2 regions of the Mesorhizobium australicum WSM2073 genome follow, and region 2 is predicted to be linked to the other one. Evidence: riboswitches for the same ligand, from Rfam matches in the RefSeq annotation. Region 2 holds a riboswitch; the other holds the start of a gene.

Region 1 (11,176 bases), 1.7 Mb from region 2:
CTCGACGCCGATCACACGGGATTCGAACAGTCGTGGATTGAGGTCGTCGGGAATGCGGGCGATGATGAAGTCGTGACGCGAGGCGATCAGCTCGCGGGCGAGCACGTTCGACGTCTCGACCTGCATGGTGATCTCGATGCGCGGATAGATGCGGCGGATTTCACGGATCGCCGGCACCGCCAATTCGATCGCCGGCGCGGTCACGGCGCCGAGGAACACCGAACCGCCCTTGCCGGCCTTGAGCTCGGCAATCTCGCGGTCGGCTTCGCGCATCTCGAGCAGGATCGAGCGGGCCCGCCTGGCAAGCGCCTGGCCATAGGGCGTGAGGGTCACTCCGCGCGGCAGCCGTTCGCACAGCTTCACGTCGAGCACCGCCTCCATCTCGGCGATCATGCGCGAAGCGGCCGGCTGGGAGATGTTCATGACCTGGGCCGCGGCGCTCACCCGTCCGTGATCGTCGAGGGCGGCGATCATGCGCATGTGGCGCAAGCTCAAACCACTGCGCAGGAGTGTCTCACCGTCTCCCGGGAGCTTCTCGTAACTTACTGGAATCGCATCGGGATCGCGCAATGCCGCCATGATCTCCAGCTTTCTCGCCGATTGCTTTCCGGATGCTAGATCATACCGGTTTCGATATAGCAACCACCAAAGATCGCATTTGACAGTTATGGCAAAGGGACCCACCCTTCGCGCGTTCCGGGACGCAAGGGTCGGTGGCGATCAAAATCGTATCGATTGAAACTGCGTCGCGGAGCCGATTGGGAGGATACCGGAGATCGATAATGCCGACAGCGGCGCGTTTGCGCTCCTGTCTGGCTGCGCGGCCCGCGAAGCCCCGAGGTGTCGCGTCCATCAACCAGGGAGAGTAATGTGAAGATTATCAAGACGCTGGCCGCCGTGGCGGCCCTTGGCATCGCTGCCATGACCTATCAGGCGCACGCGGCCGACAAGGGTCTTGTCGGCGTGCTGATGCCGACCAAGACCTCGCAACGCTGGATCAATGACGGCGACGCCGTCAAATCCCAGCTCGAGGCGCTCGGCTACACTGTCGACCTGCAATACGCGCAGGACGACATCCCCAACCAGCTCAGCCAGCTGGAAAACGAAATCACCAAGGGTCCGAAGGCGCTGATCATCGCCTCGATCGACGGCACCACGCTGTCGGATGCGCTGCAGAAGGCCAACGACGCGGGCGTCGTCGTCGTCGCTTATGACCGCCTGATCAAGAAGACCAAGAATGTCGACTATTACACCACCTTCGACAATTTCGGCGTCGGCGTGATCCAGGCAAATTCCCTGGTCAAGGGCCTCAAGGAGCGTTTCCCGAACACCAAGCCGTGGAACGTCGAACTGTTCGGCGGCTCGCCCGACGACAACAACGCCTTCTTCTTCTACAATGGCGCGATCTCCGTCCTGCAGCCGCTGATCGATGACGGCTCGATCAAGATCAAGTCCGGCCAGACCGGCATGGACAAGGTCGGCACGCTGCGCTGGCTCGCCGCCACCGCCCAGGCGCGCATGGACAACCTTCTGTCGGCCAACTACTCGGACGGCAGCCGCGTCGATGGCGTTCTGTCACCCTATGACGGCCTGTCGCGCGGCATCACCGCCTCGCTGCGCGCTGTCGGTTACGGCACCGACGCACAGCCCTGGCCGATCGTGACCGGTCAGGACGCCGAGACCGCCTCGGTCAAGCTGATCATCTCGGGCGAGCAGTACTCGACCGTGTTCAAGGACACCCGCGAACTGGCCAAGGCCACGGTGCAGCTGGTCGACAAGGTGCTCTCCGGCGGCAAGCCGGAAGGCCTCGACGAAAAGACCTACAACAACGACGTCAAGGTGGTTCCCTCGATCCTGCTGACGCCGCATGAGGTCGACAAGTCGAACTACCAGGCCCTGGTCGTCGACTCCGGCTACATCAAGGCCGAAGACCTGAAGTAATCCCGGTTACAAAGGCAGGGGTCCTGCGCGACGCAGGGCCCCTTTTCGTTCACAAGCGGCCCCGGTATTGTCTCTGCCGGCCTAGAGCCATTCCCGGAAAAGTGCGCAGCGGTTTTCCGTCAGGAATCGCCTAAAAAAGAAAGTCTAGGAGGAGCTTGCCCTGATGACCTCGACGATTTTGGAGATGCGCGACATCACCAAGACGTTCCCCGGCGTGAAGGCGCTGTCGAACGTCAACCTCCGCGTCGAGGAAGGCGAAATCCATGCCGTGGTCGGCGAGAACGGCGCCGGAAAATCGACACTGATGAAGGTGCTTTCGGGCGTCTATCCCTCCGGCACCTATGATGGCCAGATCATCTTTCAGGGCCAGGAATGCCAGTTCAAAGGCATTCATGACAGCGAACACAAGGGCATCGTCATCATCCACCAGGAGCTCGCGCTGGTGCCGATGCTGTCGATCGCCGAAAACATTTTCCTCGGCAACGAGCAAGCCAGATACGGCGTCATCGACTGGGACGCCAACGAGGCGCGCACGGCCGAGCTTTTGAAGAAAGTCGGGCTCAAGGAAGACCCCAAGACGCTGATCACCCATATCGGCGTCGGCAAGCAGCAGCTGGTCGAGATCGCCAAGGCGCTCAGCAAGGAAGTGAAGCTGCTGATCCTCGACGAGCCGACAGCATCGCTCAGCGAGAAGGACAGCCAGGCGCTGCTCGATCTATTGCTCGAGTTCAAGCGGCAGGGCATGACCTCGATTCTGATCTCCCACAAGCTCAACGAGGTGAACCGCGTCGCCGACAAGGTGACGGTGATCCGCGACGGGCGCACGATCGAGACATTGCCGAGGAAGGACATCAGCGAGGACCGCATCATCACCTCGATGGTCGGCCGATCCCTCGACGATCGCTACCCGCCGCGCGAACCTAGCATCGGCGACGTCATTTTCGAGGTCAAGGACTGGTCCGTCTACCACCCGATCCATGCCGAACGGCAAGTGATCAAGAGCATCGACCTCAAGGTGCGCAAGGGCGAAGTTGTCGGCATAGCGGGACTGATGGGCGCCGGTCGCACCGAATTCGCCATGAGCCTGTTCGGCCGCTCCTATGGCCGGCGCATCAGCGGCGAGGTGCTGCTCAACGGCAAGCCCGTGGACCTTTCCACAGTGGGCAAGGCCGTGCAGAACGGCATCGCCTATGTCACCGAGGACCGCAAGACCTACGGGCTGAACCTCATCGACCATATCAAGCACAATGTGACGCTGGCCAACCTCGGCGGCGTTTCCAGTGGCGGCGTGATCGACGATATGCGCGAAATGAGCGTCGCCAACGACTATCGCAAGAAGACCAATATCCGCGCCTCCAGCGTCTATCAGCTGACCGGCAACCTCTCTGGCGGCAACCAGCAGAAGGTGGTGCTGTCGAAATGGCTGTTCGCCGACCCGGAAGTCCTGATCCTCGATGAGCCGACGCGCGGCATCGACGTCGGCGCCAAGTACGAAATCTATACAATCATCGCTCGCCTTGCTGCCGAGGGCAAAGCGATCATCGTCATCTCGTCTGAAATGCCGGAATTGCTCGGCATCACCGACAGAATCTATGTCATGAACGAAGGACGCATCGTCGGCGAGATGGCGGCAAGCGACGCCAGCCAGGAAAAAATCATGCGCGCCATTGTTCGCGGAGAAGGAAAAGCATCATGAGCACAGACAGCGCTCCCGCACCTCAAAGCGGCACCGCCGAGGACGTCAAGCAGGGTCCTCGCGTCGCCGTCTCGGCGCTGACGACGAACCTGCGCGAATACGGCCTGATCATCGCGCTGATCGTCATCATGCTGTTCTTCCAGTACACGACGTCGGGAACGCTGTTCAAACCGGTCAACCTCAGCAACCTGGTGCAGCAGAACTCGTTCATCATCGTGATGGCGCTCGGCATGCTGCTGGTCATCGTCGCCGGCTACATCGATCTCAGCGTAGGATCGGTCGCCGGCTTCATCGGCGCGCTTGCCGCCATGATGATGGTCATCTGGCCGCTTGGCATATTCAGCAATCCGCTCGTTGTCTCGATCGTCTGCCTCATCGTCGGCGGGTTGATCGGTGGCGCGCAAGGGTACTGGATCGCCTATCACCGCATACCAAGCTTCATCGTGACGCTCGCCGGCATGCTGATCTTCCGCGGCATCTGCCAGGCGCTGCTTGGCGGCGGCTCCTCGGTCGGCCCGCTTCCCGACAGTTTCAAGGCGCTGAGTTCCGGTTTCATCCCCGATGTGATCGGCCCGCTGACCCTGATCCCGCCGACGGTGAACGCGGCCGGCAAGACCGTTTTGGGCAGTGGCCTGACGCTTCACATGACGACAGTCGTGCTGGGCCTGATCGCGGTGCTCGCCTACGCCTATTTCGGCTTCAGGACGCGACGCAAGCGCGAACTCCACGGTTATGAGGCCGAGCCTTTCACCCTGTTCGTCATCAAGACCCTGGTCGGCAGCGCGCTGGCGCTCTTCCTGGTCTTCCAGTTCGCGACCTATCGGGGCCTGCCGATCGTGCTGCTGGTGATGGGCGTGCTGATCTCGCTGTTCGTCTTCGTCACCAAGCGCATGACCATCGGCCGCCGCATCTACGCCATGGGAGGCAACGCCAAGGCGGCGCAACTGTCGGGCATCAACACCGAAAGGCTGACGCTCTGGGTGTTCGTCAATATGGGCGTTCTGTCGGCGCTCGGCGGGCTGATCATCGCCGCACGTCTCGGCCAGGCCGTGCCGGCGGCCGGCCTCGGCAGCGAGCTCGACGTGATCGCGGCCGTCTTCATCGGCGGCGCCTCGGCGATGGGCGGCGTCGGCCAGGTCATCGGCGCGGTGGTCGGCGGCTTCATCATGGGCGTGATGAACAACGGCATGTCGATCATGGGCGTCAATGTCGACTGGCAGCAGGTGGTCAAGGGCCTGGTGCTGCTCGGGGCCGTGATCTTCGACGTCTACAACAAGAACAAGGCTTGAGGGCCGGGGGCGAGGACTAGGAGGCATACGGGTTCTAGATCGCGGGGCTGCCGGCAGCCCGTCGGCACCAAGAAGTCCGGGGAAGGACCAGGCTCGCGAACGCAATCCGGACGAAGCGTTTCAACCGTGGCGCGTTTCCGCGCCGCGCCGGTTAGGATTTGCCCATCGGCAGCCGGATACAGATAAATGAGAGAGGACTGATCATGCTGATCTCGCAGATTCTCGACGACGCCGAGACGATCCGTGTCGTTGCCCGCAGCGGCGGGAAGACCCGGATCATCAACGGGGCGCGCAGCGTCTATTCGCTGGCGATGGAGGCTGCCCGCACCGGCGTCGGCCTGGCCGCCCTGATCGAACGCAAGGGGCTTGGCGAGACGATCGATCTCGACGCCGCCTACAAGCGGGGGCGCCTGCTGTCGCCGATCAACCACCCCGACCCGGCGCATCTGCACTTGACCGGCACCGGGCTGACGCATCTGGGGTCGGCCGCGACGCGCGATTCCATGCACAAGAAGCTCAGCACCGACGGCGAGGAGCAACTCACCGATTCCATGAAGATGTTCCGCATGGGACTGGAAGGCGGCAAGCCCGCGAAAGGCCAGGTCGGCGTGCAGCCGGAATGGTTCTACAAGGGGAACGGCACCATGGCAGTCGCGCCTGGCGCGGCGCTCATGTCACCGGCCTTTGCCAAGGATGCCGGCGAGGAACCAGAGGTCGCCGGGATCTATGTCATCGGCGATGACGGGGCGCCATTCCGCGTCGGCTTCACCTTGTCGAACGAATTCTCGGACCATGTGACCGAGCGCGTCAACTATCTCTTCCTAGCCCATTCCAAGCTGCGCAATGCCTCCTTCGGCCCGGAGATCCTGATCGGAGACCTGCCTTCGGACATCCGCGGCACGTCGCGTATCCTGCGCGACGGCAAGGCATTGTGGGAGAAACCCTTCCTGTCGGGTGAAACGAACATGTCCCACACCATCGCCAATCTCGAACACCACCACTTCAAATATTCGGCCTTCCGCCAGCCTGGCGACGTGCATGTGCATATGTTCGGCACCGCGACGCTATCCTTCGCCGACGGCATCAAGACGGAGGCCGGCGACGTGTTCGAGATCGAGGCCGGGGACTTCGGACTGCCGCTGCGCAACCCGCTCGAGATCGAAAAGCCGGTGAAGGTGTCGGTGAAGGCGCTTTGAAGCCATGAGCGCGTGATTCCCCTCTCGTGGGGAATGGCTGGCAAGCCAGAGCGGGGCGCTGTCCCGCCGATCTAGCAATAGGTTCCAGTCACGCCTTCGGCTCTCAACAGATCGCGGGATGAATGAGGGCAGCAACCCTTCGCGTCCGCTCTGCCCTGCCGGGCTTCTCTTCCACAAGGCCCCTCGTGGGGGGATCGGCAGCTTCGACCTTAGCGCACGGCGCGGAAATGCTTCGACAGCTTCAGGCCCTGCGCCTGGTAGTTCGAGCCGAGATCGGTGCCGTAGAGCGCCTGCGGTCGCTTCAGCATATGCTCGTAGACCAGCCGGCCGACGATCTGGCCGTGGTCGAGAATGAACGGCACTTCGTGGCTGCGTACTTCGAGCACCGCCCGGCTGCCGGTGCCGCCGGCCGCCGAATGGCCGAAACCCGGATCGAAAAAGCCGGCATAGTGGACACGAAACTCGCCGACCAGCGGATCGAATGGCGTCATCTCGGCGGCGTAGAGCGGCGGCACATGCACCGCCTCCTGGCTGACGAGGATGTAGAATTCGTCGGGATCGAGCACCAGTTCGCCGGCGCGGCTCTTGTGGATCGGCTCCCAGAAGTCGAGGACATCCTGCGCAGCGCGCTTGTCGACATCGACGAGGCCGGTGTGGTGCTTGCCACGATAGCCGACCAGCCCATCCTTGTCGCCATTGAGGTCGATCGACAGCGCGATGCCGCCGCCGGAAATGTTCGGTGGCTCCGTGGCGACCAGCATCTCGGCACGATGCAGTTCATGCAACTCGGCTTCCGAGAGCAGCGCGTTGCCGGTGCGAAAGCGGATTTGAGACAGGCGCGAACCCGTGCGCGCGATGATCGGAAAGGTGCGCGGGCTGACCTCGAGATAGAGCGGACCGTTGTAGCCGGCGGCGATCTTATCGAACTCGTGGCCCCGATCGGTCATGACGCGGGTGAAGATGTCGAGCCGCCCGGTCGAGCTCTTCGGATTTGCCGAGGCCGAAATGTCAGCCGGCAGGGCCAGACTTTCGAGCAGCGGCACAATATAGACGCAGCCGGTTTCGAGGACCGCGCCTTCGGTCAGACTGATCTCGTGCAGTTGCAGCCGATCGAGCTTTTCCGACACCTTGTGGTTGGGACCGGGCAGGAACGAGGCGCGAACCCGCCAGGCCCTTTCGCCCAATCTGAGATCAAGGCTTGCCGGCTGGATCTGGTCGGCATCGAGCGCGCGCGGCGACTTCAGCGCGCCGGACCGGAACAGCGCCGAAATGTCCTGATCGGGAAGAATGCCTGTCTGCCGCAAAGTCTGGCTCCGCCCCAAGACTGGTCTCTTTCGTTGCAGGTTCTTGTTTGTTGCAGGATCTTGCCGCAAAACCGCCGGGCACTTCTGCGGAACCTGCCTTGGTACAAACGTCTTAATGAAGCCGGCAATTGACGCAAGCGTGGCGCGGGTCTAAAGGGTCGTTATCCCGTGGTGATTTGGCCGGTCGGCTTGCAGCCACGTTAAACAAGTCGCTAAAGGACCGTCGGGCCGCAAGGCCGTATGGACCGGTTGCGACTTTCGCGGCCGGTTTTTTTGTGTCTGGAACAAAGCGATGAGCACCAAGAAGCGCAACTGGAAACCTCAGACGGCACTCGTGCATGGCGGAACCCTGCGTTCCGGCTTCGGCGAAACCTCCGAGGCGATGTACCTGACCCAGGGTTATGTCTATCAGACGGCGCAGGCCGCCGAGGCCCGCTTCAAGGGCGAAGAGCCTGGTTTCATCTATTCGCGCTACGCCAACCCGACCGTCGACATGTTCGAAAAGCGCATGTGCGCGCTTGAAGGCGCCGAAGACGCGCGCGCCACGGCGTCGGGCATGGCGGCGGTGACGGCTGCCCTTCTGTGCAGCGTCAAGGCCGGCGACCACATCGTGGCCGCGCGCGCGCTGTTCGGCTCCTGCCGCTGGGTGGTCGAGACGCTGGCGCCGCGCTATGGCATCGAGGCGACCTTGGTCGACGGCACCGAGATCGCCAATTGGGAAAAGGCGGTCAGGCCGAACACCAAGCTGTTCTTCCTGGAAAGCCCGACCAACCCGACGCTCGAGGTCGTCGACATCGCCGCCGTCGCCTCGCTTGCCAATTCGATCGGCGCGCGGCTGGTCGTCGACAATGTCTTTGCCACGCCGCTGCAACAGAAGCCGTTGCAGCTTGGTGCGCACATCGTCGTCTACTCGGCCACGAAGCACATTGACGGCCAGGGCCGCTGCCTGGGCGGCGTCATCTTGTCGGACAAGAAGTGGATTGACGAGAACCTGCACGACTATTTCCGCCACACCGGTCCCAGCCTGTCGCCGTTCAACGCCTGGACGCTGCTGAAGGGCCTGGAAACCTTGCCGCTGCGCGTGCGCCAGCAGACCGAGAGCGCCGGCAGGATCGCCGACTTCCTGGCCGGGCAGCCGCAGATCGCCCGCGTCATCTATCCCGGCCGCGCCGACCACCCGCAGGCCGATATCGTCAAGAAGCAGATGTCGGGTGGCTCGACGCTGATCTGCCTCGACGTCAAGGGCGGCAAGCCGGCGGCCTTCGCCCTGCAGAACGCCCTCGACATCGTGCTGATCTCGAACAATCTGGGCGATGCCAAGAGCCTGATCACCCATCCGGCGACGACCACCCACAAGAACCTCAGCGACGAGGCCCGCGCCGAACTCGGCATCGGGCCCGGTACGCTCAGGCTGTCGGTCGGCCTGGAGGATACGGACGACCTGCTGGAAGATATCGCGCAAGCCTTGAAGGCCGCCAAATAGGTTTCGTCCAGGCAGCGTCGTCAGCAGCGATCAAGCGCTCGATGGCGTCTCCTCCAGTTCCGCCGTCTTGGTGCGGATGGTCATGGCGTTGCCGCGCCAGTCGACGGCGCCGCCGAGCCAGCCGCGCGCCCAGATGGCCGGGAGCATGACGTCCCGCGCGACCGTCGCCGCGATCATGCCCGTCGAGACGTGCCAACCCTTGGCCAGGGCCAGAGCGCATTCCGGAAGATAGAATGCCGCCAGCACGGCAATCGCGGTTGCCCAGAGGCTGACGCCGGCGCTCGCCGCGGCAATCAGCGCAAGAGCCAGCGGGACCGCCGCACCAGTCAGGATCTCGGGCGCGAAGAACAGCGGGAAGGTGACGCGACGCAGGCGCGCCCAGCGGGCCTGGCGCGACCAGATCTCGCCAAACGTGCGCTGGCCGAGCGGCTGCTCGAAGGGCGCCGCAACGAGGTTGACACGCAGGCCGAGGCCGTTCACCAGCTTGGTTGCGGCGGCGTCCTCGGCGATCTCGGCGGCCAGCGCGCGTATGCCGCCATTGGCGTCCAGCATCGGCTTGTTCCACAGCATGCTCTTGCCCTGGGCGAAGCCGAGGCCGAGCGCCGCACCGGCATACTGCCAGCGGGCCTGCAATGTGTTGAGGAAGGCGCATTCGACGTCGGCCCAGAAACCATCTGGCCTGGAGCCGATCGGCGTCGAGCAGACAAGGCCGGTACCGTGCTGCCACGCCGCCATCATGTGCTCGACATAGTCCCTCGGCATCAGAACGTTGGAATCGGCAAGAATGATCCAGTCGTGGCGCGCCGCTTCCCAGCCTTTGACGCAATTGTTGAGCTTTGGATTGGCACTGACACGGTCGTCGCCGATCAACAGCCGGGCCGGCACCTGCGGAACCCGGGCAATCGCCCTGTTTATCAGTTTGACCACCGGGTCGTCGGCATGGGCGACGCAGAAGATCAGTTCGTAGCGCGGCCAGTCGAGCGCGAAGGCGCGTTCCAGCGTCTCATGTGTGAATGGCTCGACGCCGCGCGACGGGACGACAATCGACACCGCCGGCGATCTGCCCGCCGGCGGGGCAATCGTGGTGCGCCGTTTCAGCTGTGAAGCGGCAAGCAGGATGCTGGCAGCGTTCGAGAGGATGAGTGCGGTCGAAAGCGAGGCGGATATGAGAGTGAGTTCCATCGAGATCTGGTCACTCCGGAAGTCGGCCCGCGTCGCGGCCGTTTTCAACAGTTCGACAGAGGGCCGAGTCGCCCGGTTCGCGCACACCACCATTGTCGTGTGTCACTTAAATGACATTCTTTGCCGGCACCTGCGTTTCAATCCCAGGCGCGACAAGACGCGCACGTTGACCTGCTCACCGCGAGCGTCGAAAGTCGTCGGATTGTTTTGGAGCCGCTCATGTACCGCGCCGTGACGCGCAACATCGAAGTGCAGGTCAGGCCGTTCTATCTGGAGGATCGTTCAAATCCCCAAGAGAACCGCTACGTCTGGGGCTATCAGATAACGATCGACAACCAGTCTGACGAGTTCGTGCAGCTTCTGTCGCGCTATTGGCACATCACCGATGGTGCCGGCCGGGTCGAGGAGGTGCGCGGGCCGGGCGTTGTCGGCGACCAGCCGGAACTCAATCCCGGCGACAGCTATCAGTACACGTCCGGCTGCCCGCTCTCGACACCCTCCGGGATCATGGTCGGACGCTACACGATGCGCAACAAGCGCGGCGAGACGTTCGACATCGCCATCCCGGCCTTCTCGCTCGATCTGCCGGGGACAAGGCGCACGGTGAACTGAGCGCCGACGGTCGCGCCGCCCCTCAGCCGCCCTTCGGGCACCTTCTCCCCGCGGAACGAGGAGAAGGAAAGGCTTTACTGAGCCGCAAACTCGGCCGGATCGAAGTCGTACTGCGTCGAGCAGAATTCGCAGGCGACATGGATGCCGCCATCCTCTGTGCTGTCCTTGATCTCCTGCGCTGAGAAGCCTTCGAGGATGCCACGGATCTTGTCGCGGGAGCATGAGCACTGGTCGGCCACGGGAACGCCGCCGAAGACGCGCACGCCATGCTCGTGGAACAGACGATACAGCAGCCGCTCGGCGCCTATGGTCGGGTCGATCAATTCGGTCGGCTCGATGGTGCCGAGCAAGGCCAGGAGTTCCTGCCAGGAATTATCGGCCGGATTGTGGACTTCCTCGCGCGGATCGCCGTCCCCACCCGGCAGGTCCGGAATGCGCATGCGCTCGGGCGATTGCGGCAGGAACTGCGCCAG
Region 2 (11,176 bases):
GGGCCTTCAACCAGGTCCACTCCTCCCTGCGTTGGTTCATCAACAACATCGGCAGCATTGCCGACTGGCGCGCCACGCTGATGCGTGTCGCCGACTTCCGCATCGCGCTCGATGAAACCGATGTGCTGCACGACAAGGAGAAGCGCATCGAATTCGCCGACAACGCCAATGGCAACCTGACGTTCGAGAAGCTTCAGGTGGCATCGCCGGACGGATGCACCAAGCTCGCCGACCAGCATGTCGAAATCCATGCCGGCGAGCGCGTCATGATCACCGGTGAACCGGGCGCCGGCAAGACGCTGTTCTTCCGCGCCATTGCCGGGCTGTGGCCGTGGGGCAGCGGGCGGATCGGCCTGCCGGCGGGGGAAACCATCATCTTCGTGCCGCGTGTGCCCTATTTGCCGGCCGGCACGCTGCGCGAGGTCCTCAATCACCCGAACGGGCATGCGCCGGCGAACGACGCAGACATTTCAGCGGTGCTTGCCGAGGTCGGTCTTGGACGGCTGTCGTCGTCGCTCGACCGCGTCGGACGCTGGGACCATGAGTTGGGCGATGACGAACAGCGATTGCTTGGCGTGGCCAGGCTCGCCTTGCGACAGCCAAAATGGGTGATCATCGACGAAGCCATGGATGCGTTCGACGGACCCTCGCTGCGGCGCGTGCTGTCGCTGCTGGAGAAGCGCCTGCCCGGCGCCGCGATCATCAACATCGGGCGCGGCCAGCACAACAATCAGTTCTTCCCGCGTTCCCTGACGATCGTTAAGGATTCCGACGCGCCCGCGCTGAAACCTGCCCACGTCAGGGCGGGTGCCATCGAGCCGCCGCCAGCCGCGGCAAGCCTCCACCACAGGAAGTAGCAGTTTTTCCCCCGTTGCGGCCCGTTGCCTGGCCGCCAAGGCCTGGCGGTCGGCATCTCGCTGCCGGACGAGAAGGAATGCGCCCTGCAACGCGCCGTGCTCGATCGCTGAGCTGTCGCCGGTCAGGCCGGTGGAATTCCAAACTTGCCACGAACTTCGTCGTAGAGGTCGCGCCGCCAGCGGCGGCCGTGGAGATAACCGTTGATCAGTTCCGGCAATGAATAACCAAGCGCATCAGACGAGCGGTTGGCCATGTATCCTGCAAATGCCTGTGGTATTCGCCCCCGGAGAATATCGGCGATGATCTGCCGCGTGATCATAAAGGGAGGGACATGGGGGTAGGAGCGAGCGATGTGCGGATGCTTACTCATCAGGATCGCGTAGGCTTCGACATAGCCGTCCCTGCGGCCTGAAATCGAATTCTGCGAATTGTGCTTCGTCCAGTCGATATCTTCCGATAATTGCGCGCCGAAGCGCTGTGCGAAGCGCAGCAGAAGCTCGCGGTCCTGCATCCGGGGAATGTCGCTGTCATAGCCCCCGATGGCCAGCAAAGCCTCGCGCCTGGCCGTTATAGCCGATCCGGCTATGAAGGCCGTTTGCGCAACCACCGCCCGCTCCAGCATTGGCGGGTTCAGAAAAGCGCCGCGGTTGACGCAGGCGGTGCCGCGGCCACCCTTCACCGAGACATATGAGGAGAGCAGGACTTCGAGCGCTGGATTGTCGTCGAACCATGCCAGCGTCCGTTCGAGCCGGTGCGGCAGGAAGAGATCGTCCGAATCAAGAAAAGTCACCACGGGCGCCCGGGCTAGCTCGATGCCGGCATTCCTGGCGGCATTGGCGCCGCGCCACTTCGCGCCGACATAGATCAGCCGGGGGTCATGGATGCGGGCGAGCGCCGCCTCGGTCCCGTCCGTCGAACCATCGTCGATGACGATATGTTCAAATCGCGGCATGCTCTGGGAAAGCACGCTTTGGACGGCGCGGAGCACCGTTTCGCGCCGGTTGTGAGTCGGCGTGATCACCGTGACGAGGGGCGCCTGTTCGGTGTTCCCGATCATATCACGTCGGTCGCCTCCAGCGCGTAAACACCCTTCGCGCCAGGTCCTTTGATCATCGGGATGGCTAAATGGATCGGACTTCCCCCTGGATGGGCCTCATCGGATTCGGTGCGACGCTACAAAAAACAACCTGCCATGTCACCCCGTCGTGCCGTCGTTCGACCGACCAGGCATGATGAATTCCAGCTCATGGCGCTTCAACTGCAACACTTTCGCACCCGCTGAAAGACGCGCGGCCACCCTCAAGGATTGGCAGTCGCGCCTGCGGGCGTCGCCCATTTCATTATCGCTTCAGCAGGAACACTGCTTGTTGGCCAAAGAAATTCCAGAACCACCATGGCATCGACAGGCCGATCTTCTGGCCGTTGGCGTCGAGCGCGGTCGCCTTCTCCACTGTCGCGCCAAGCTCTTCGCACAAATTGACGAAGTCTCGGATCGTGCAGAAGTGGATGTTGGGCGTGTCGTACCAGGAATAGGGCAGGTCGCTGGTCACAGGCATGCGGCCCTTGACGAACAGCGACAGGCGCACCCGCCAGTGACCGAAATTGGGGAAAGACACGATCGCCCGGTTGCCGATCCTGAGCAGCTCGTCGAGCACCAGCTTCGGGTTGCGGGTGGCCTGCAGGGTCTGCGACAGGACAACGAAGTCAAAGCCCTTGTCGGGATAGAATTCGAGATCGGTGTCGGCGTCGCCCTGGATGACACTGAGACCGCGCGCCACGCATTCGTTGACGCCACGCTGCGACAGCTCGAGTCCGCGACCGTCGACCTGCTTGGTGTCCTGCAGCAATTCGAGCAATGAGCCGTCGCCCGAGCCGACGTCGAGCACACGCGATTGCGGCGGGATGAGGTTGGCGACGACCTCGAGGTCGACGCGTTGGCTGCCGTTGACGCTCATGGCTTCGCCTGGTGGACGGCGCGTGACCTTGGTCCGAAACGTCTGCAACTTTTCGGGGTCATGGCTTCGCCGTCCTGTTTGGCGCATGACCTTGATCCGAAACGTCTGCAACTTTTCGGGGTCATGCGCTGAGCCCCCTGGCGCGCGCGGCCGAGCCGATGAAGCCGTTGATGGCGGCAAACAGTTCCGGCTCGTCGAGCAGGAAGGCGTCGTGGCCGCGATCGGTCTCGATCTCGACGAAGGATACCGAGGCGCCGGCGGCGTTGAGTGCGTGGACGATGGAGCGGCTCTCTTCTGTCGGGAACAGCCAGTCCGATGTGAAGGACACCAGGCAAAAGCGGGTTTTCGTGCCGGCGAAGGCGTCGGCCAGCCGGCCGCCATGATCGGCGGCGAGGTCGAAATAATCCATCGACCGCGTCATGTAGAGATAGGAGTTGGCATCGAAGCGGTCGACGAAGGTCATGCCCTGGTGGCGCAGATAGCTCTCGATCTGGAAGTCGGCATCGAAGCCGAAGGTCAGCGCTTCGCGGTCCTGCAAATTGCGTCCGAATTTGCGGTGCAGGGCGGCTTCGGACAGATAGGTGATGTGGGCGGCCATGCGCGCCACCGCCAGCCCTTTCTCCGGGCGCTTGCCGTGTTCGAAATATTTGCCGCCATGCCAGTCCGGATCCGCCATCACGGCCTGCCTCCCGACTTCGTGGAAGGCGATGTTCTGTGACGAATGGCGCGCCCCGGTGGCGATCGGCAGCGCCGAGAACACGCGCTCGGGATAGCTCGACGCCCATTCCAGAACCTGCATGCCGCCCATCGAGCCGCCGAGCACGCAGAACAGTTTCTCGATGCCGAAATGGTCGATCAGCATCTGCTGCGCGCGCACCATGTCGCGGATGGTGATGACCGGCAGGTCGAGGCCATAGGGTTTACCCGTGGCCGGGTTGGTAGAGGCCGGACCGGTGGAACCCAAGCAGCCGCCGATGACATTGGAGCAGATGACGAAGAAACGGCTGGTATCGATGATCCTGCCCGGTCCGATCAGCACTTCCCACCAACCGGGCTTGCCGGTTACCGGATTGGTGCTGGCGACATGCTGGTCGCCGGTCAGCGCGTGGCAGACGAGGATGGCATTGGAGCGGGCATCGTTCAGCGTGCCATAGGTCTGGTAGGCGATCTGGAACGGCGACAGCAGCGTGCCGGCGTCGAGCTTGAGCGGCTTGTCGGGTCCGAAACGCAACACCGGGCTCGACGGTTGGTCGGCCTCGTTGTTGGTCTTTCCTGCACGCAGAGCGGCCATCACGTCTCTCTTGCTGCACCGTGCGCTCGTGGAAATCGTTGCCGATCTCCGCCGCCGATGCGTCCGTCCGGCCGGTCGCGGACAACAAAAAACCGGCATTGCCTTCGCAAAGCCGGTTACGTCACGCAAACGGCCCTTTAGCGAATTGTTTAACGTGGCTGCAAGCCGACCGGCCAAATCACCACGGAACTGTCATCGTCTTTCTAGAACCCGCCTGCCTCGCCGTCAATGGCGGCGGCTGGCACCACTGCCACCTCTCGACATTGCGTGCCATGGCTTGTATTTCCGCAGCGGCCTCCGGATGGAGGCGTTTTCGACGGATTTTGCAAGATATGAACCAGACACCGGATCAGGCACGTCCAACTCCGCGCGCGGGCATCATGGACATAGAGGCCTATGTGCCCGGCAAAAGCTCGGCGGCCGCCGGTGTGGCCAAGGTCTACAAGCTGTCGTCGAACGAGAATCCGCTTGGGCCTTCGCCGAAGGCGATCGAGGCCGCGCGCGAGGTCGCCGGCAAACTCGACATCTATCCCGACGGCAGCGCCAAGCGGTTGCGCGAGGCTATCGCCGAGGTGCATGGCCTCAACGCGCAAAACATCATCTGCTCCAACGGGTCGGACGAGATCCTCGGCCTGTTGGCGCAGACCTATCTCGCGCCCGGCGACGAGGCTATGTTCACCGAACACGCCTTCATGGTCTACAAGATCTACATCCAGTCGGCAGGTGCCACCCCGGTCGTGGTCAAGGAGACCGACGAGCGCGCCGACATCGACGCGATGCTGGCGGCCGTCACGCCGCGCACGAAAATCGTGTTCCTGGCCAATCCCAACAACCCGACCGGCACCTATGTGCCGTTCCAGGAGGTGCGCCGCCTTCATGCCGGACTGCCGGGAAACGTGCTCCTGGTGCTCGACGCGGCCTACGCCGAATATGTCCGCCGCAACGACTACGAAGCCGGCATCGAGCTGGCCGGCAGCGCCGAGAACGTGGTGATGACCCGCACCTTCTCCAAGATCGGGCTCGGCGGCGCGCGCATCGGCTGGATGTATGGTCCCCTGCATATCGTCGACGCCATCAATCGTGTACGCGGCCCCTTCAACGTCAATGCGACTGCGATCGAGGCTGGCATCGCCGCGATCCGCGACCGTGCCCATGTCGAGCGCAGCGTGGCGCATAACGAGACCTGGCTCACCTGGCTGAGCGGCGAAATGACCGGGCTCGGGCTGCGCGTGACGCCGAGCGTCGGCAATTTCCTGCTCATTCATTTTCCCGACGATCAGAAGCATTCCGCGGCGGCGGCTGACGATTATCTGAGCGCGCGCGGCTATATTCTGCGGCGCGTTTCAGGTTACGGCTTTCCCAACGCGCTTCGCATGACCGTCGGCACTGAAGAGGCCAATCGCGGCGTTGTCGCCGCGCTCACGACATTCCTGAAAAGCTAGAACGTCTAAAGAGCTGGAACACCATGGCATCACCGATGTTCGAAAAGATCGCGCTGGTCGGTATCGGCCTGATCGGCTCGTCTCTGGCCCGCGTCATCCGACGCGAGGGCTTGGCTCGCCATGTCGCCATCTCGACGCGCAGTGCGGCAACGCTCAAGCGAGCCGAGGAACTGGGCCTTGGCGATTCCTACACCATCGATGCCGGGGACGCGGTGCGTGATGCCGATCTGGTCGTTGTCTCGGTGCCGGTCGGCTCATCCGGCGCTGTAGCGGAGGAAATCGCGCCGGCGCTGAAAAAGGGGGCGATCCTCACCGATGTCGGCTCGACCAAGGCCTCGGTCATCGCGCAGATGCAGCCGCATGTGCCTGAAGGCGTCCATTTCATTCCTGGCCATCCGCTGGCGGGCACCGAAAAATCCGGCCCGGATGCCGGGTTTGCCGACCTGTTCGACAACCGCTGGTGCATCTTCACGCCGGTGCCGGGCACCGATCCGGAAGCGCTGGAACGGCTGTCGGAATTCTGGCGCCGCTGCGGCGCCAACATCGACACGATGGACCCGCAGCATCACGACATGACGCTGGCCATCGTCTCGCATCTGCCGCACATCATCGCCTACAACATCGTCGGCACCGCCGACGATCTGGAATCGGTGACCAAGACGGAAGTGATCAAATATTCCGCCTCCGGTTTTCGCGATTTCACGCGTCTGGCTGCCTCCGATCCGACCATGTGGCGGGACGTGTGCCTGCACAACAAGGATGCCATCCTGGAAATGTTGGCGCGGTTCTCGGAAGACCTGGCGTTCCTGCAGCGCGCCATCCGCTGGGGCGACGGCGACAAGCTCTTCGACCTGTTCACCCGCACCCGCGCCGTGCGCCGCTCGATCATCGAGGCGGGCCAGGATATCGACGCGCCCGATTTTGGCCGCCAGGCGGTCGAGCATCCGGCAAAGAGCTAGGTGATTTCAACCGGCCAGGCGGTTGCCATCATGGCGAGCGTCTCCGCCCGATCCGGCGCGCCCAGCCGGCCGCCGAAGCGCAGGCACTTGAGCGCGGCGGCCGCGCTGGCAAAGCGCAGTGCGTGCTCGACCGCCATGGCTTCCGCCAGCCCGACGGCAAAGGCGCCATGAAAGACATCGCCGGCGGCCAGCGTGTCGACCGCCTTGACCCTCGGTGCCTCGACATGGCGGGATGATCCGGCGCTTCGGTCGAACCACCAGGTACCCGCCGCGCCGCCGGTGACCGCGACGAACGCATCGGTGCGGGACGCCAAATCGGTGCAGGCGGTCTCCAGATCCAGCGCGTGGCCGCATATGATGCGGACCGCCGGCTCCGAGGCGACGATGTGCGAGGCGAGCGGCAATAATCGCTCCAGTACCGCCAGGGGCGCGGTATCGGCATCGAGTATGGCTGGGCGGCCGGCGGCGCGCGCCGCCTTAAGGGCAAGCGCCGCGGCGCCCGGCCAGCGCACGTCGGCCAGTACGGCGTCGAATGCCGTTATGTCGGTGAACGGCAAAACCTCGGGATCGGCCTGCGCGCGCGCGTCGTAGAAAGGCACGATGATCCGCTCGCCATGCGCATCGACCAGGATCGAGGCCAGTGCCGAGCGGGCGCCGCTGACGCGGCGTACATGGCTGCAATCGACGCCCTCGGCCTCTATCCCGGCAATCAGCAGATCGCCGACCGGATCGTCGCCGGCGCTAGCCCATAGCGACACCTCGGCACCCAGGCGATGCGCGGCGCAGGCCGCGCTCGTCGCCATGCCCGAGGCGATCTGGATGCCGTCCGAGGCGATGAATTTTCCCTGATGCGTGGGCAGTGATTCGACACGAAGAATGGTGTCAAGCGTCAGTGCGCCGACGCTCAGCAGCTTTGCCGGCCCCGCCATCCGTTAGTTGACCGGCTTGATCTTGCCCAGCGGAATGAAGCCGAGGGAAGCCTTGCCCTTGACCACTTTCAGCGGCATGGACGGTTCGCTGCCAAGCAGCGCCAGGGCGCCAAAACCCTGCTCGATCGCATTCTTCTGCTCGGGTATGGCGCCGGCAAGAATAGATGCCACCGCCTTGGGATCCTTGATCCTGATCATCAGGTCGGCGTCGACGAGACCCTCGGCATCGACTGACAGCGGCCCGGAAACGGTGACGCGCGCCGTGCCGGACGACAGATCGAGGTTGCGGATTTCGATCCGCTGGCCGCGCAGGCTTTTCACCTGCGTGCCGATCAGCGCCACGCCGTTCTTCAGTGTCACGTCGCCGCTGGCATCGAGCGCCGGCAACACCCGCCCGCCGATCGCGTCGGCATCGATCTCGAGATCGCCAAAGCTGCCGACATAATCGAGATCGCCGTTGTTGGGCTGCAATTGGCCTGACGCCTTGCCGGCACTGAACAGTTCCACCGGATCGGTGTCGTCGGCCGGGTCGGTCTGGCCCGACAGGCCCTCGGCCTGCAGCGCTACACGCCGGGGCAGCGGGTACCACAATTTGACGTTGGCCTGCAGATTGTCCCAGTCGATCCAGAGCGGCATCATGCCGGGGACGGAGGTCCGGAGTGGACCGCGTAGATTGGCAACAGGCGACAAGGGCTGGACGATCTGGGCGACGGCGTTGAAGGAGCCGGCCGAGGCAGCAATGCTCTTGGCGTCGTCCTCGTAGGCGAGGTTGTCGCAAGAGACGGCAAAGCTCAGTGGATAGCCACCGACCTGGAGGTTGGCGCAACCGGCCTCGATGCCGCTCTTGTTGAGCGTGGCAACCGCCTTTTCGGCCTCGGACCGGACCCTGCTGGCCAGATAGAACCAGCCGGCGCTGTAAATGGCGAACAGCACGAGGATGAACGCGGCAAGCCACCACAGGCGGCGACGGTTACCCGGTTGGCGTTCGTCACTTGACGTCATGCTTTGGCTCTCATTAACGCATGGATGGTGTGGACGGATTCTCAGGTTCCGAACACTAGGTAGACAGAGACGGATGGAAAAAACACCGGTTACCGGTGCGGTGCTGCCATTCTTTTTGCAATCAGGCGCGGTGATATGGGCGATTTTTGGGTGTTCGGCTACGGTTCGCTGATCTGGCGGCCGGGTTTCGCTCATGTCGAGACACGACGCGCCCGCCTGCATGGCTATCGCCGCTCGCTCTGCGTCTATTCCTTCGTGCATCGCGGCACGCGCCAGCGGCCCGGACTGGTGCTTGGCCTCGACCATGGCGGCTCCTGCGTCGGCCTTGCGTACCGCGTCCCTGGCGAATTGCGCGACGAGGTCATTGCCTATCTGCGCGAGCGCGAACTCGTCACCAGCGTCTATCTCGAGCGGACGCTCAAGGTTCGCCTCGACGGCGGTGGCACGGTGGAAGCCGTGGCCTACGTCGTCGACCGCAAGCATGAGCAATATGCGGGCGCGCTGGACGCGGCGGAGGCGGCGGCCGTGGTGCGCGGCGCGGTCGGCCGATCCGGTGACAACGAGGATTATGTGCTGAGCACGCTGAAGCATCTGGAAGCGCTCGAGATTCGCGACCACTGGCTGGAGGATGTGGCGCACCGGATAGCGACTTTGTGAAGCGCTGGCTCCGCGGAAAAGGGTGGCCAGGCCTTTGACCTCGATGCGGCAAGACCTAGGTTAGGCTCCGAACCCAGCCAGCGGGCGGCATCCGCCCGGTCCCAATCACCACGGAGATCCGTCTTGCAGAAACGCCGTCTCGGTCGCACCGACCTTTCCATCGCGCCGCTGGTTCTGGGTGGCAATGTCTTCGGCTGGACCGCCGACGAGAAGACTTCTTTCGATCTGCTCGATCGCTTTGTCGGAGCCGGCCTCAATGCCATCGACACGGCCGACGCCTATTCGCGCTGGGTTCCCGGCAACAAGGGCGGTGAATCGGAAACCATCATCGGCAAATGGATGAAGGATCGTGGCAATCGCGACAAGGTCGTGGTGGTCACCAAGGTCGGCTCAGACATGGGGCAGGGCCACAAGGACCTGTCGGCCGCCTATATCGAAAAGGCTGTCGATGCATCGCTGAAGCGGCTGCAGACCGAATTCATCGACCTTTACCTGTCGCACTGGCCGGATCCGACCACGCCCTATGAGGAAACCCTCGGCGCCTATGAGAAACTGCTCGCCAAGGGCAAGATCCGCTATGCCGGCTGTTCCAACCTCGACGCCGGCCAGTTGCGCGCGGCACTTGACGTGGCAAGCCTGCGCGGCCTGCCGCGCTACGAGGTGCTGCAGCCGGAATACAATCTCTATGACCGCTCCTCCTTCGATGGCCCGCTGCGCGATCTCTGCGTGGCGGAGGATATCGGCGTCATCACCTATTTCAGCTTGGCCAAGGGCTTTCTCAGCGGCAAGTACCGCAGCGAGGCCGATCTCGGCCAAAGCGAGCGCGGCGGCGGGGTGAAAGACTACCTCAATGCGCGTGGCATGCGCATCCTGGCGGCGCTGGACGCGGTGTCGGCCAGGCATTCGGCCAAACAGGCGGAAGTGGCGCTTGCTTGGGTTATCGCGCGGCCCGGCGTCACCGCGCCGATCGCCAGTGCGACCAAGCCTGAGCAGATGGACAGCCTGATCCGCGCGGCGTCGCTGAAGCTGTCCGCGGACGATATGGCCGAACTCGACAAGGCCGGCGCCTGAGGCTGCGACGCTGGTGCTGACCACGGTGCTGGCGGTGTACGGCTGACGGCCCGTGGTCAGGAGGCTTCAGGCCTTCGCGCCGAGCTCCCGAAGCCGTTTCACCGCCGTTGGCGGCAGGGCCGGCGGGTTGGATGCGCGAGATGCCTCGAGGAGAAGCTGGTCGCAGGCAGCTTCGGTCTCACCGATCAGCCGCGCCATGAACTCGTCCTTGCCTAGGCCAGGCGGTATAGGCGGCAGGAAGCGCGCCTTGACGGTGCCGGGATAGCGCAGGAACTTGCGGCGCGGCCAATAGAGGCCAGCGACATGGGCGACCGGCACGACCGGAACGCCAAGCTGCGAATAGATTTCGACGATGCCGTATTTGTAGGCCGGCTCGTCGCCCGGCGCCCGACGGGTGCCCTCGGGATAGATGATCAGCTGGCGCGGGTTGCGCGCCATTTCTTCCTTGGTCGCCGCAACCACCGCCTTCAAGGCCTTGGAGCGGCTGCCGCGATGCACCGGGATCATCCGCATCTTCAAGATGTACCAGCCGAAGAAGGGGATCCAGGTCAGCTCGCGCTTGAGGATGTAGAGCGGGTCCTGGAGGAAGGGGAAGAAGGCGATGGCGTCCCAGAACGACTGGTGCTTGGGCGCCAGGATGAAGGAGCCCTCGGGCAGGTTTTCCTGCCCGGTGATGTCGTTTTTGGTGCCGGCGATCTTGTCATAGAGCCACATCGAGGTGCGCGACCAGAATTTCGGCACGAACCAGGCGCGGTGGCGGGGCGACAGGAAATAGTACGGGGTCCAGAGGATCATCTGGACGATCAGATTGACGTAGAAGACGAAATTGAACGCCAGCGATCTGACATAGAGCATGGGGGAGGTCCGGTGAGGAAGTGTGCGTTGGTTACACCAAGCGCGGAGAAAAAGGAAACGGTGCGATACTGCCCGTCCTACCAGGTCGCCTGCGCCAGGCGTTCCCTCAGGCGGGGGGCGGCGAAGTCGAGGAAGGCGCGCAGTTTCACCGGCAGCC

The links. Region 2 has a riboswitch for S-adenosylmethionine ahead of metX (homoserine O-acetyltransferase MetX). Riboswitches for the same ligand answer to the same signal wherever they lie in the genome.
Region 1: it holds a riboswitch for S-adenosylmethionine, as region 2 does, so the genes downstream of both, MESAU_RS29265 (O-succinylhomoserine sulfhydrylase) here and metX (homoserine O-acetyltransferase MetX) in region 2, are expected to answer to the same signal.

What each region holds. Positions count from the first base shown of each region.
Region 1 is NC_019973.1:6,129,418-6,140,593, forward strand. It holds gene MESAU_RS29235 (LysR family transcriptional regulator) at 1-579, opposite strand, end outside; gene chvE (multiple monosaccharide ABC transporter substrate-binding protein) at 871-1,941, shown strand; gene mmsA (multiple monosaccharide ABC transporter ATP-binding protein) at 2,105-3,637, shown strand; gene mmsB (multiple monosaccharide ABC transporter permease) at 3,634-4,926, shown strand; gene araD1 (AraD1 family protein) at 5,130-6,122, shown strand; gene MESAU_RS29260 (2'-deoxycytidine 5'-triphosphate deaminase) at 6,332-7,426, opposite strand; SAM riboswitch at 7,585-7,662, shown strand; gene MESAU_RS29265 (O-succinylhomoserine sulfhydrylase) at 7,719-8,909, shown strand; gene MESAU_RS29270 (ceramide glucosyltransferase) at 8,940-10,091, opposite strand; gene apaG (Co2+/Mg2+ efflux protein ApaG) at 10,311-10,703, shown strand; gene MESAU_RS29280 (Hsp33 family molecular chaperone) at 10,778-11,176, opposite strand, start outside.
Region 2 is NC_019973.1:1,636,509-1,647,684, forward strand. It holds gene MESAU_RS07810 (ABC transporter ATP-binding protein/permease) at 1-857, shown strand, start outside; gene MESAU_RS07815 (glycosyltransferase family 2 protein) at 980-1,915, opposite strand; gene metW (methionine biosynthesis protein MetW) at 2,199-2,813, opposite strand; gene metX (homoserine O-acetyltransferase MetX) at 2,935-4,104, opposite strand; SAM riboswitch at 4,222-4,299, opposite strand; gene hisC (histidinol-phosphate transaminase) at 4,437-5,546, shown strand; gene MESAU_RS07835 (prephenate/arogenate dehydrogenase family protein) at 5,570-6,505, shown strand; gene MESAU_RS07840 (sugar kinase) at 6,502-7,434, opposite strand; gene MESAU_RS07845 (DUF2125 domain-containing protein) at 7,438-8,436, opposite strand; gene MESAU_RS07850 (gamma-glutamylcyclotransferase) at 8,572-9,093, shown strand; gene MESAU_RS07855 (aldo/keto reductase) at 9,217-10,164, shown strand; gene MESAU_RS07860 (lysophospholipid acyltransferase family protein) at 10,231-11,019, opposite strand; gene MESAU_RS07865 (LysR family transcriptional regulator) at 11,097-11,176, opposite strand, start outside.